DNA from 3 places in the Streptomyces sp. NPDC097107 genome. Region 1 is predicted to be linked to each of the others. Evidence: predicted binding sites of a transcription regulator. Region 1 holds the regulator's gene; each other region holds the start of a gene.
The links. The regulator HrcA, encoded in region 1, represses chaperone genes, less so after heat shock. The targets are predictions, from matches to a motif close to TTNGCACTCNGNNNNNCNGAGTGCNAA.
Positions count from the first base shown of each region.

Region 1 (3,272 bases):
CAGCGCCCACCCGGGGGAACGACCCCCGGACCCCCGGCAGACCCCCGAGCACCACGCCGACAAGCAGGCACGACCCTCGGGACCACCACGTCAGCGCCCGTTGAAGGCGTCCTTCAGCCGCGAGAAGAGCCCTTGCTGCCCGGGCTGGAACTGCCCCGTCGGGCGCTCCTCGCCACGCAGCGCGGCCAGCTCGCGCAGCAGGCGCTCCTGCTCGGGGTCGAGCTTGCTCGGGGTCAGGACCTCGACGTGGACGATGAGGTCGCCCCGGCCGCCGCCGCGCAGGTGGGTGACGCCGCGGCCGTGCAGCGGGATCGACTGGCCGGACTGGGTGCCCGGGCGGATGTCGACCTCCTCCATGCCGTCGAGCGTCTCCAGCGGCACCTTCGTGCCGAGGGCCGCCGCCGTCATCGGGAGGGTGACCGTGCAGTGCAGGTCGTCGCCGCGCCGCTGGAAGGTCGAGTGGGGCAGCTCGTGGATCTCGACGTACAGGTCACCGGCGGGACCGCCGCCGGGGCCGACCTCGCCCTCGCCCGCGAGCTGGATCCGGGTGCCGTTGTCGACACCGGCCGGGATCTTCACGGTCAGGGTGCGCCGGGAGCGGACCCGGCCGTCGCCCGCGCACTCGGGGCACGGGGTCGGGACCACGGTGCCGAAGCCCTGGCACTGCGGGCAGGGGCGCGAGGTCATGACCTGGCCCAGGAAGGACCGGGTGACCTGCGAGACCTCGCCGCGGCCGCGGCACATGTCACACGTCTGGGCCGACGTGCCGGGGGCCGCGCCCTCGCCGTTGCAGGTGTTGCAGACGACCGCGGTGTCGACCTGGATGTCCTTGGTCGTACCGAAGGCCGCCTCGTCCAGCTCGACCTCGATGCGGATCATCGCGTCCTGGCCCCGGCGGGTGCGCGAGCGCGGCCCGCGCTGCGACGCCGTACCGAAGAACGCGTCCATGATGTCCGAGAAGTTCCCGAAGCCACCCGCGCCGAAGCCGCCCGCGCCACCGCCGGCGGCCTGCGAGAGGGGGTCGCCGCCGAGGTCGTAGACCTGCTTCTTCTGCGGGTCCGACAGCACCTCGTAGGCGGCGTTGATCTCCTTGAACCGCTCCTGGGTCTTCGGATCGGGGTTGACGTCCGGGTGCAGCTCGCGGGCGAGCCTCCGGAACGCCTTCTTGATCTCGTCCTGGGAAGCGTCGCGGCGCACGCCGAGTACGGCGTAGTAGTCCGTGGCCACCTACGACTCCGCCAGGATCTGTCCGACGTACCGTGCCACTGCGCGTACCGCTCCCATCGTTCCCGGGTAGTCCATGCGGGTCGGTCCGACCACGCCGAGCTTGGCAACCGCCTCGCCGCCCGAACCGTAGCCCACCGACACGACGGACGTGGAGTTGAGTCCTTCGTGGGCGTTCTCATGACCGATACGGACGGTCACGCCCGGATCCTTCGCCTCGCCGAGCAGCTTGAGGAGCACGACCTGCTCCTCCAGCGCCTCGAGGACGGGTCGGATCACCAAGGGGAAGTCGTGCCCGAAGCGGGTCAGATTGGCGGTGCCGCCGATCATCAACCGCTCCTCGTTCTCCTCGACCAGCGTCTCCAGGAGAGTGGAGAGCACGGTGGAGACCGTACCGCGATCCTCGGACCCGAAGGCCTCCGCCAGATCCTCCACCAGGCTCGGCACGTCCGAGAAACGGCGCCCGGCGACCCGGCTGTTGAGCCGCGCGCGCAGGTCCGCGAGGGACGCCTCGCCGAACGGCGCCGGGCAGTCGACCATCCGCTGCTCGACCCGGCCGGTGTCCGTGATCAGCACGAGCATCAGCCGCGCGGGCGCCAGGGAGAGCAACTCCACGTGCCGCACGGTCGAGCGGGTCAGCGACGGATACTGCACGACGGCGACCTGCCGGGTCAGCTGCGCGAGCAGCCGCACCGTGCGGGCCACCACGTCGTCGAGGTCGACGGCGCCCTCCAGGAAGCTCTGGATGGCGCGCCGCTCGGGCGGGGTCATCGGCTTGACGCCGGCCAGCTTGTCGACGAAGAGCCGGTAGCCCTTGTCGGTCGGGATGCGCCCGGCGCTGGTGTGCGGCTGGGCGATGAACCCCTCGTCCTCCAGGGCCGCCATGTCATTGCGCACGGTGGCCGGGGAGACGCCGAGGTTGTGCCGCTCCGTGAGGGCCTTGGAACCGACCGGTTCCTCGGTGCCGACGTAGTCCTGGACGATGGCGCGCAGCACCTGGAGCCTGCGTTCACTGAGCACTCGCGCACACCTCCCGAAGTCGTCCGCCCGGCGTTTTGCCTGTCTTCGTCTGTCTCACGGTCCGTCCCTGGCACTCACAGCGTGCGAGTGCCAGACTTCCCCGGCCCAGTGTACGGCCGTGGGGTACGCCCCCGGCAAGGCCGGGGCCGCGCCGCCGTGAACGGAGGTGTCGCATCGCTAGCGTCGTCGTCGTGACGGTGACTTGGGAAGACCTGGGATGGGAGCGGCTGGCGGCCGGGGTGGGGCGGCGCCGGCTGCCGGTGTGGGACTGCACCGCGGGGCTGGTCGTCGGCGCCGGCGCGGCCCTGGTGGTGGACGCGGGGTCCAGCCTCGGCGAGGGCGCCCGGGTGCGCGCCCAGGCGCGGGATCTCGCCGGTCACCGTGTGACACATCTCGCGCTGACCCACCCGCACTTCGACCACGTCTTCGGCGCCGCCGCGTTCGCGGGCGCGGAGGTCTACGGCGCGGTGGGCGCGGACGCGGTGTTCGCGCGGGGCGGACACGGACGGGAGGCGCTGCGCTCGGACGCGGTGGCGGAAGGACTGGACCCGCGGCGGGCAAAGGAGGCGGCCGACGCGCTCGTCCGCGTCCGCCACGAGGTCTGCGGCGAGTGGACGCTCGACCTGGGCGGCGGCCGGCAGGTGCTGCTCGCCGACGTGGGCCCGGGGCACACCGGCCACGACCTCGCGGTGCTGGTGCCGGGCGACCCCGAGGTCGTCTTCTGCGGCGACCTGGTCGAGGAGTCCGGTGAGCCGCAGGCGGGCCCCGACGCCGTGCCGTCGCACTGGCCCGCCGCCCTGGACCGGCTGCTCGACCTGGGCGGCGAGGACGCGCTGTACGTCCCCGGTCACGGTGCGGTGGTGGACGCGGCGTTCGTCAGGGCCCAACGGGACGCGCTGGCCGCCCGCTTCGGCGTGTCGCGCTGATCACGGCGCGGCCGCTCCTCGTATCGTCATCAGAATGCGCCAGTACTCCGCCGACCTGACCCCTCCGTGGAAGAAGCCGCAGCCGGTACCGGAGGTCCCGGC
Region 1 is NZ_JBIWEF010000013.1:177,282-180,553, reverse strand. Features, by position in the region: gene dnaJ (molecular chaperone DnaJ) at 91-1,227, opposite strand; gene hrcA (heat-inducible transcriptional repressor HrcA) at 1,228-2,244, opposite strand; gene ACIQ1J_RS28640 (MBL fold metallo-hydrolase) at 2,436-3,170, shown strand; gene ACIQ1J_RS28635 (DUF3097 domain-containing protein) at 3,205-3,272, shown strand, end outside.

Region 2 (3,272 bases), on a different contig from region 1:
TGGCCGTGGCCGTGGCCCGCGGCGGCCGGCTCTTCCTCTTCCTTCTTCTCGACGACCAGGGTCTCGGTCGTCAGGAGGAGGGAGGCGATGGAGGCGGCGTTCTCCAGGGCCGAGCGGGTGACCTTCACCGGGTCGATGACGCCGGCCTTGACCAGGTCGCCGTACTCGCCGGTGGCGGCGTTGAAGCCCTGGCCCTTGTCGAGCTCGGCGACCTTGGAGGTGATGACGTAGCCCTCCAGGCCGGCGTTCTCGGCGATCCAGCGCAGCGGCTCGACGGCGGCCTTGCGGACGACCGCGACACCGGTGGCCTCGTCGCCGGTCTTGCCGAGGTTGCCCTCGAGGACCTTGACGGCGTGGACCAGCGCGGAGCCACCACCGGAGACGATGCCCTCCTCGACCGCGGCGCGGGTCGCGGAGATGGCGTCCTCCAGACGGTGCTTGCGCTCCTTCAGCTCCACCTCGGTGGCGGCGCCGACCTTGATCACGCACACGCCGCCGGCCAGCTTCGCGAGGCGCTCCTGGAGCTTCTCGCGGTCCCAGTCGGAGTCCGTGTTCTCGATCTCGGCCTTGATCTGGGCGATGCGGCCCTGGACCTCGTCACGCTTGCCGGCACCGTCGACGATCGTGGTGTCGTCCTTGGTGACGGTGATGCGACGGGCGGTGCCGAGCACCTCCAGGCCGACCTGGTCGAGCTTGAGGCCGACCTCCTCGGAGATGACCGTGGCGCCGGTGAGGACGGCCATGTCCTGCAGCATCGCCTTGCGGCGGTCGCCGAAGCCGGGGGCCTTGACGGCCACCGCGTTGAACGTGCCGCGGATCTTGTTCACGACGAGGGTGGAGAGCGCCTCGCCCTCCAGGTCCTCGGCGATGATCAGCAGCGGCTTCGAGGCGTTGGCCTGGATGACCTTCTCCAGCAGCGGCAGCATGTCCGCGATGGAGGAGATCTTGCCCTGGTTGATGAGGATGTACGGGTCCTCGAGGACGGCCTCCATGCGCTCCTGGTCCGTCACGAAGTACGGCGACAGGTAGCCCTTGTCGAAGGCCATGCCCTCGGTGAAGTCCAGCTCCAGACCGAAGGTGTTGGACTCCTCGACGGTGATGACACCGTCCTTGCCGACCTTGTCCATCGCCTCGGCGATCAGCTCGCCGACCTGCTGGTCCTGGGCGGACAGCGCGGCCACGGCGGCGATGTCGGACTTCTCGTCGATCGGGCGGGCGGTGGCGAGGAGGTCCTCGGACACGGCGGCGACGGCCGCGTCGATGCCCTTCTTCAGCAGCGCCGGGGAGGCGCCGGCGGCGACGTTCTTCAGGCCCTCGCGGACCAGCGCCTGGGCCAGCACGGTGGCGGTGGTGGTGCCGTCACCCGCGATGTCGTTGGTCTTGGTCGCCACCTCCTTCACCAGCTGGGCGCCGAGGTTCTCGTACGGGTCATCGATCTCGACCTCGCGGGCGATCGTGACACCGTCGTTGGTGATGGTCGGGGCGCCGAACTTCTTGTCGATGACGACGTTGCGGCCCTTGGGGCCGATCGTCACCTTCACCGTGTCGGCGAGCTTGTTGACGCCGCGCTCGAGGGCGCGACGGGCGTCCTCGTCGAACTTCAGGATCTTCGCCATGGGAGCGTGAGCCCTCTTCCGGAAATCTTGGGGTTATACGGCACTGCGCCCCCGACACCCGGCTTTTTATGGACGCGGGAGCCAGGGGCGCAGCTGGGAAGCAAGGTGCTTCGGTGAACTACTTCTCGACGATCGCGAGCACGTCGCGGGCCGAGAGGACGAGGTACTCCTCGCCGTTGTACTTCACCTCGGTGCCGCCGTACTTGCTGTAGAGCACGACGTCGCCGACGCTGACGTCGAGCGGAAGACGGTTGCCGTCCTCGAAGCGGCCCGGGCCGACGGCCAGGACGACGCCCTCCTGGGGCTTCTCCTTGGCCGTGTCCGGAATGACCAGGCCTGAAGCCGTGGTCTGCTCGGCGTCGAGCGGCTGGACCACAATGCGGTCCTCGAGCGGCTTGATGGCAACCTTGGAGCTGGTGGTCGTCACGATCCGACCTCCCCCTTCGGAGATCTCACGGGGTTAACTGTCTGAGGTGGCGACCAGGTGGATCCGTCGTCGCGGGTGCCGGACCTGCCCGTCGCGTAGTTGGCACTCTCCAGTGGGGAGTGCCAGGTCTGAGACTATGACCGCGATTAGCACTCGGTCAAGCGGAGTGCCAATGCCGACGGCGCGTCGGGGTATTTCGGCGGGAAGCGGGGGGCCCGGAGGCCGCCGCCCCGGCATCAAGAAGTCAGCGCAGGACCTCGGCGCAGGACCTCGGCGCAGGACCTCGGCGCGTGACCTCGGCGCGTGACCTCGGCGCGTGACCTCGGCGCAGGACGTCAGAGGTAGTCGCTCAGGCGTCCCACCCTGAGCCCCTGCTCCTCGATCGTCTCCAGCAAACGTTCCGTGCGGGTGCTCAGGCCCAGGCCCGTCGGGTGGTCCGGGTCGACGGACACGATGTCGCCGGGGTGGAGGCGGTGTTCGCCGCGGGTGTAGGCCAGGTCGCCGCCGGCGTCCAGGGCCGCCCGCCACAGGACGACCGCCGCGACACCGCAGTCGGCGGCGGCGCGCAGGGTCGTGGTGTCGTACGTGCCGTAGGGCGGGCGGAAGAGGTGAGGACGGACGCCGAAACGGGACCTGAGCTTGGTCTGCTGACCGCAGATCTCGGCGCGCTGGCCGACGTAGGGCAGGCCGCGCAGGGAGCGGTGGTCCAGGGTGTGGTTCTGCAGGCTCGCGCCGACCGAGCGGAGCCGGGCGAAGTGGCCGTACGCGGGGCCGGCGACGGTGTCGGTGAGGAACAGGGTGACGGGGAGCCGCCGTTCGCGGACCAGGTCGGCGAAGCGCGGGTCCCGCTCGGCACTGTCGTCGAAGGTGAGGAAGACGACCCGGTCCGTGGTGCGGACGTGGTCCACGACGGGCGGCAGGTTCTGCCCCCGGTCGCCGCCCTGAGCGGGCTCACCGGCCGCCGGCTGCTGCGCGGGGCCGGCGAACTGGGCGCAGCCGGTGAGCAGTACGGCTGCCAGGGCGGCCCCGGCCGGCCGGAACCGCCCGCGCCTCACAGGTAGTCCTCCAGCCGGGCCACGGCGTATCCCTCGGCGGTGACCTTGTCGAGGAACTCGCGGGCCATGTCGCGCATGGTGCCGCCCCAGTCGTCCGCGCCCCGGAAGTGGGTGAGGACGATGTCGCCGGGGTGGATCTCCCGGTCCCACTCGCGGTAGTCCCAGTGGTCGGCG
Region 2 is NZ_JBIWEF010000011.1:182,093-185,364, forward strand. Features, by position in the region: gene groL (chaperonin GroEL) at 1-1,616, opposite strand, end outside; gene groES (co-chaperone GroES) at 1,735-2,043, opposite strand; gene ACIQ1J_RS26010 (polysaccharide deacetylase family protein) at 2,379-3,098, opposite strand; gene ACIQ1J_RS26015 (polysaccharide deacetylase family protein) at 3,095-3,272, opposite strand, start outside.
Region 2: groES (co-chaperone GroES) is a predicted target of HrcA. The motif match lies at 2,190-2,216, and genes of this name have one in related genera.

Region 3 (3,272 bases), on a different contig from region 1:
CCGACGGTCAGGTTGCGGACCTTCTCCACGACGACGCCGCCCTCGAGACCACCGTTGACGGCGATCTGCTTCAGCGGGGCCTCCAGGGCGAGCTTCACGGCGTTGGCGCCGGTCGCCTCGTCACCCGTCAGCTCCAGCTTCTCGAAGACCTGGGAGGCCTGGAGCAGGGCCACGCCACCACCGGCGACGATGCCCTCCTCGACGGCCGCCTTCGCGTTGCGAACGGCGTCCTCGATGCGGTGCTTGCGCTCCTTGAGCTCGACCTCGGTGGCGGCACCGGCCTTGATGACGGCCACGCCGCCGGCCAGCTTCGCCAGGCGCTCCTGGAGCTTCTCGCGGTCGTAGTCCGAGTCGCTGTTCTCGATCTCGGCGCGGATCTGGTTGACCCGGCCCTGGACCTGGTCGGCCGAGCCGGCGCCGTCCACGATCGTGGTCTCGTCCTTGGTGATGACGACCTTGCGCGCGCTGCCCAGGAGGTCGAGCGTGGCGTTCTCCAGCTTGAGGCCGACCTCCTCGGAGATCACCTCGCCGCCGGTGAGGATGCCGATGTCCTGGAGCATCGCCTTGCGGCGGTCGCCGAAGCCCGGGGCCTTGACGGCGACGGACTTGAAGGTGCCGCGGATCTTGTTGACGACCAGGGTCGACAGGGCCTCGCCCTCGACGTCCTCGGCGATGATCAGCAGCGGCTTGCCCGACTGCATGACCTTCTCCAGGAGCGGCAGCAGGTCCTTGACGTTGCCGATCTTGGAGTTGGCGATCAGGATGTACGGGTCGTCGAGCGACGCCTCCATACGCTCCATGTCGGTGGCGAAGTACGCCGAGATGTAGCCCTTGTCGAAGCGCATACCCTCGGTGAGCTCCAGCTCCAGACCGAAGGTCTGGGACTCCTCGACGGTGATGACGCCTTCCTTGCCGACCTTGTCCATGGCCTCGGCGATGAGCTCGCCGATCTGGGTGTCGGCGGCGGAGATGGAGGCCGTGGAGGCGATCTGCTCCTTGGTCTCGACGTCCTTCGCCTGCTCGAGCAGGGCGGCGGAGACGGCCTCGACGGCCTTCTCGATACCGCGCTTCAGGGCCATCGGGTTGGCACCGGCGGCGACGTTGCGCAGGCCTTCCTTGACCAGGGCCTGGGCGAGAACGGTCGCGGTGGTCGTACCGTCACCGGCGACGTCGTCCGTCTTCTTGGCGACTTCCTTGACCAGCTCGGCGCCGATCTTCTCGTACGGGTCCTCGAGCTCGATCTCCTTGGCGATGGAGACACCATCGTTGGTGATCGTGGGGGCGCCCCACTTCTTCTCGAGGACGACGTTGCGGCCCTTGGGGCCGAGCGTCACCTTGACGGCGTCCGCGAGCTGGTTCATGCCGCGCTCGAGGCCGCGCCGTGCCTCCTCGTCGAACGCGATGATCTTGGCCATGTGAAGTGGTCCCTCCAGGACTGGGGGTGATTCCTTCGGACCGCGCCCGCGCCCGCGACGGACGGCTCGCCTGCCTCGTGGTTCCTTCCCCACCCGGCCTGCGGGCCTCACCGACCCGGTCCTTCGTTGTCACTCTCACCTTCAGAGTGCTAACGCCAATGATTAGCACTCGACCCCTCCGAGTGCAAGCGCCTCTCGGGGATCGGCGCGGGTTCCGGGCAGACCGAAGGGCCCGCACCCCATGGGGTGCGGGCCCTTCGGAGAAGACCGCTGACTTGCCGTGGTCGCGCGTCTCAGGCGCTGAGGCGAACCATGTCGGCCTGCGGGCCCTTCTGACCCTGCGAGATCTCGAACTCGACCCGCTGGCCTTCTTCGAGGGTGCGGTAGCCGTCCATCTGAATCGCGCTGTAGTGGACGAAAACATCCGCACCACCGTCGACCGCGATGAAGCCGTACCCCTTCTCCGCGTTGAACCACTTGACGGTGCCCTGAGCCATGCCTAACTCCCCTATTACTGGCCCTTGCACAGATCCGCACTTCGCGGACCCGGGTCAGACCTCACCCCCCACGACCGGGGGCGTGCGCCGGAACGCGTCGACCGCGGCTGAATGTATCTGTCCAACTGCCGTCTGCAACAGGTCAATCGGACGAGAAATCTGGACGCACCCGGTCCGGAATGTGGCAAGAATTCGCCTGAATTCGGGTCAAGTCGGGGCACACAAAAGGAACAAAAGCCGCGAAACACGCCCACACTTTGGCTACATCTGGTCGGACGGGCGGCAGGGATTCCGGGTTCCCGATCTTCCGATCGGGAGCGCGTTCCCCAACTCTACCGCGCTCAACCACATGGAATTGCCCCCTCCGCTTCTCTCACGGAGGGGGCAATTCGATGAACGGAGCGTTACCGCAATTACCGGAGGTAATCGAGGGGCGGGTCAGCCGCCGGCGACCGCCGGGATGATGGAGACGCCGGCGCCCTCCGGGGTCGCGGTCTCCAGGCCCTGCTCGAAGCGGACGTCGTCGTCGTTGACGTAGACGTTGACGAAGCGACGCAGCTTCCCCTGGTCGTCCAGGACACGGGCGGCGATACCGGTGTGGTTCTTCTCCAGGTCGGCGATGACCTCACCGAGGTTCGCGCCGTCGGCGGCGACCTCGGCCTTGCCGCCGGTGTAGGTGCGCAGGATGGTCGGGATGCGAACGGTCACGCTCATGCGAGGCCAGCCTCTCGGAAGGAGTCCAGGTTCGGGCGGATGGTGGCGGTGAGGCCGGTGCCGGCCACCGCGTCGAGGGTCTTCAGGCCGTCGCCGGTGTTGAGGACGACGGTGGTGAGGGACGGGTCCAGGACGCCGTCCTCGATCAGCTTCTTCGTGACGCCGACCGTCACGCCGCCCGCCGTCTCCGCGAAGATGCCCTCCGTGCGGGCCAGCAGCTTGATCGCGTCCACGACCTGCTCGTCGGTCACGTCCTCCACGGCGCCGCCGGTGCGGCGCGCGATGTCGAGGACGTAGGGGCCGTCGGCCGGGTTGCCGATCGCCAGGGACTTGGCGATGGTGTCCGGCTTCTGCGGGCGTACGACGTCGTGGCCGGCCTTGTACGCGGTGGACACCGGCGAGCAGCCCTCGGCCTGGGCGCCGAAGATCTTGTACGGCTTGTCCTCGACCAGACCGAGCTTGATCAGCTCCTGAAGACCCTTGTCGATCTTCGTGAGCTGGGAGCCGGAGGCGATCGGGACGACGAGCTGGTCGGGCAGCCGCCAGCCGAGCTGCTCGCAGATCTCGTACGCGAGGGTCTTGGAACCCTCCGCGTAGTACGGCCGCAGGTTGACGTTGACGAAGCCCCAGCCCTCACCCGCCGAGT
Region 3 is NZ_JBIWEF010000004.1:161,321-164,592, reverse strand. Features, by position in the region: gene groL (chaperonin GroEL) at 1-1,415, opposite strand, end outside; gene ACIQ1J_RS10910 (cold-shock protein) at 1,709-1,912, opposite strand; gene ACIQ1J_RS10905 (MoaD/ThiS family protein) at 2,351-2,626, opposite strand; gene thrC (threonine synthase) at 2,623-3,272, opposite strand, start outside.
Region 3: groL (chaperonin GroEL) is a predicted target of HrcA. The motif match lies at 1,578-1,604, and genes of this name have one in related genera.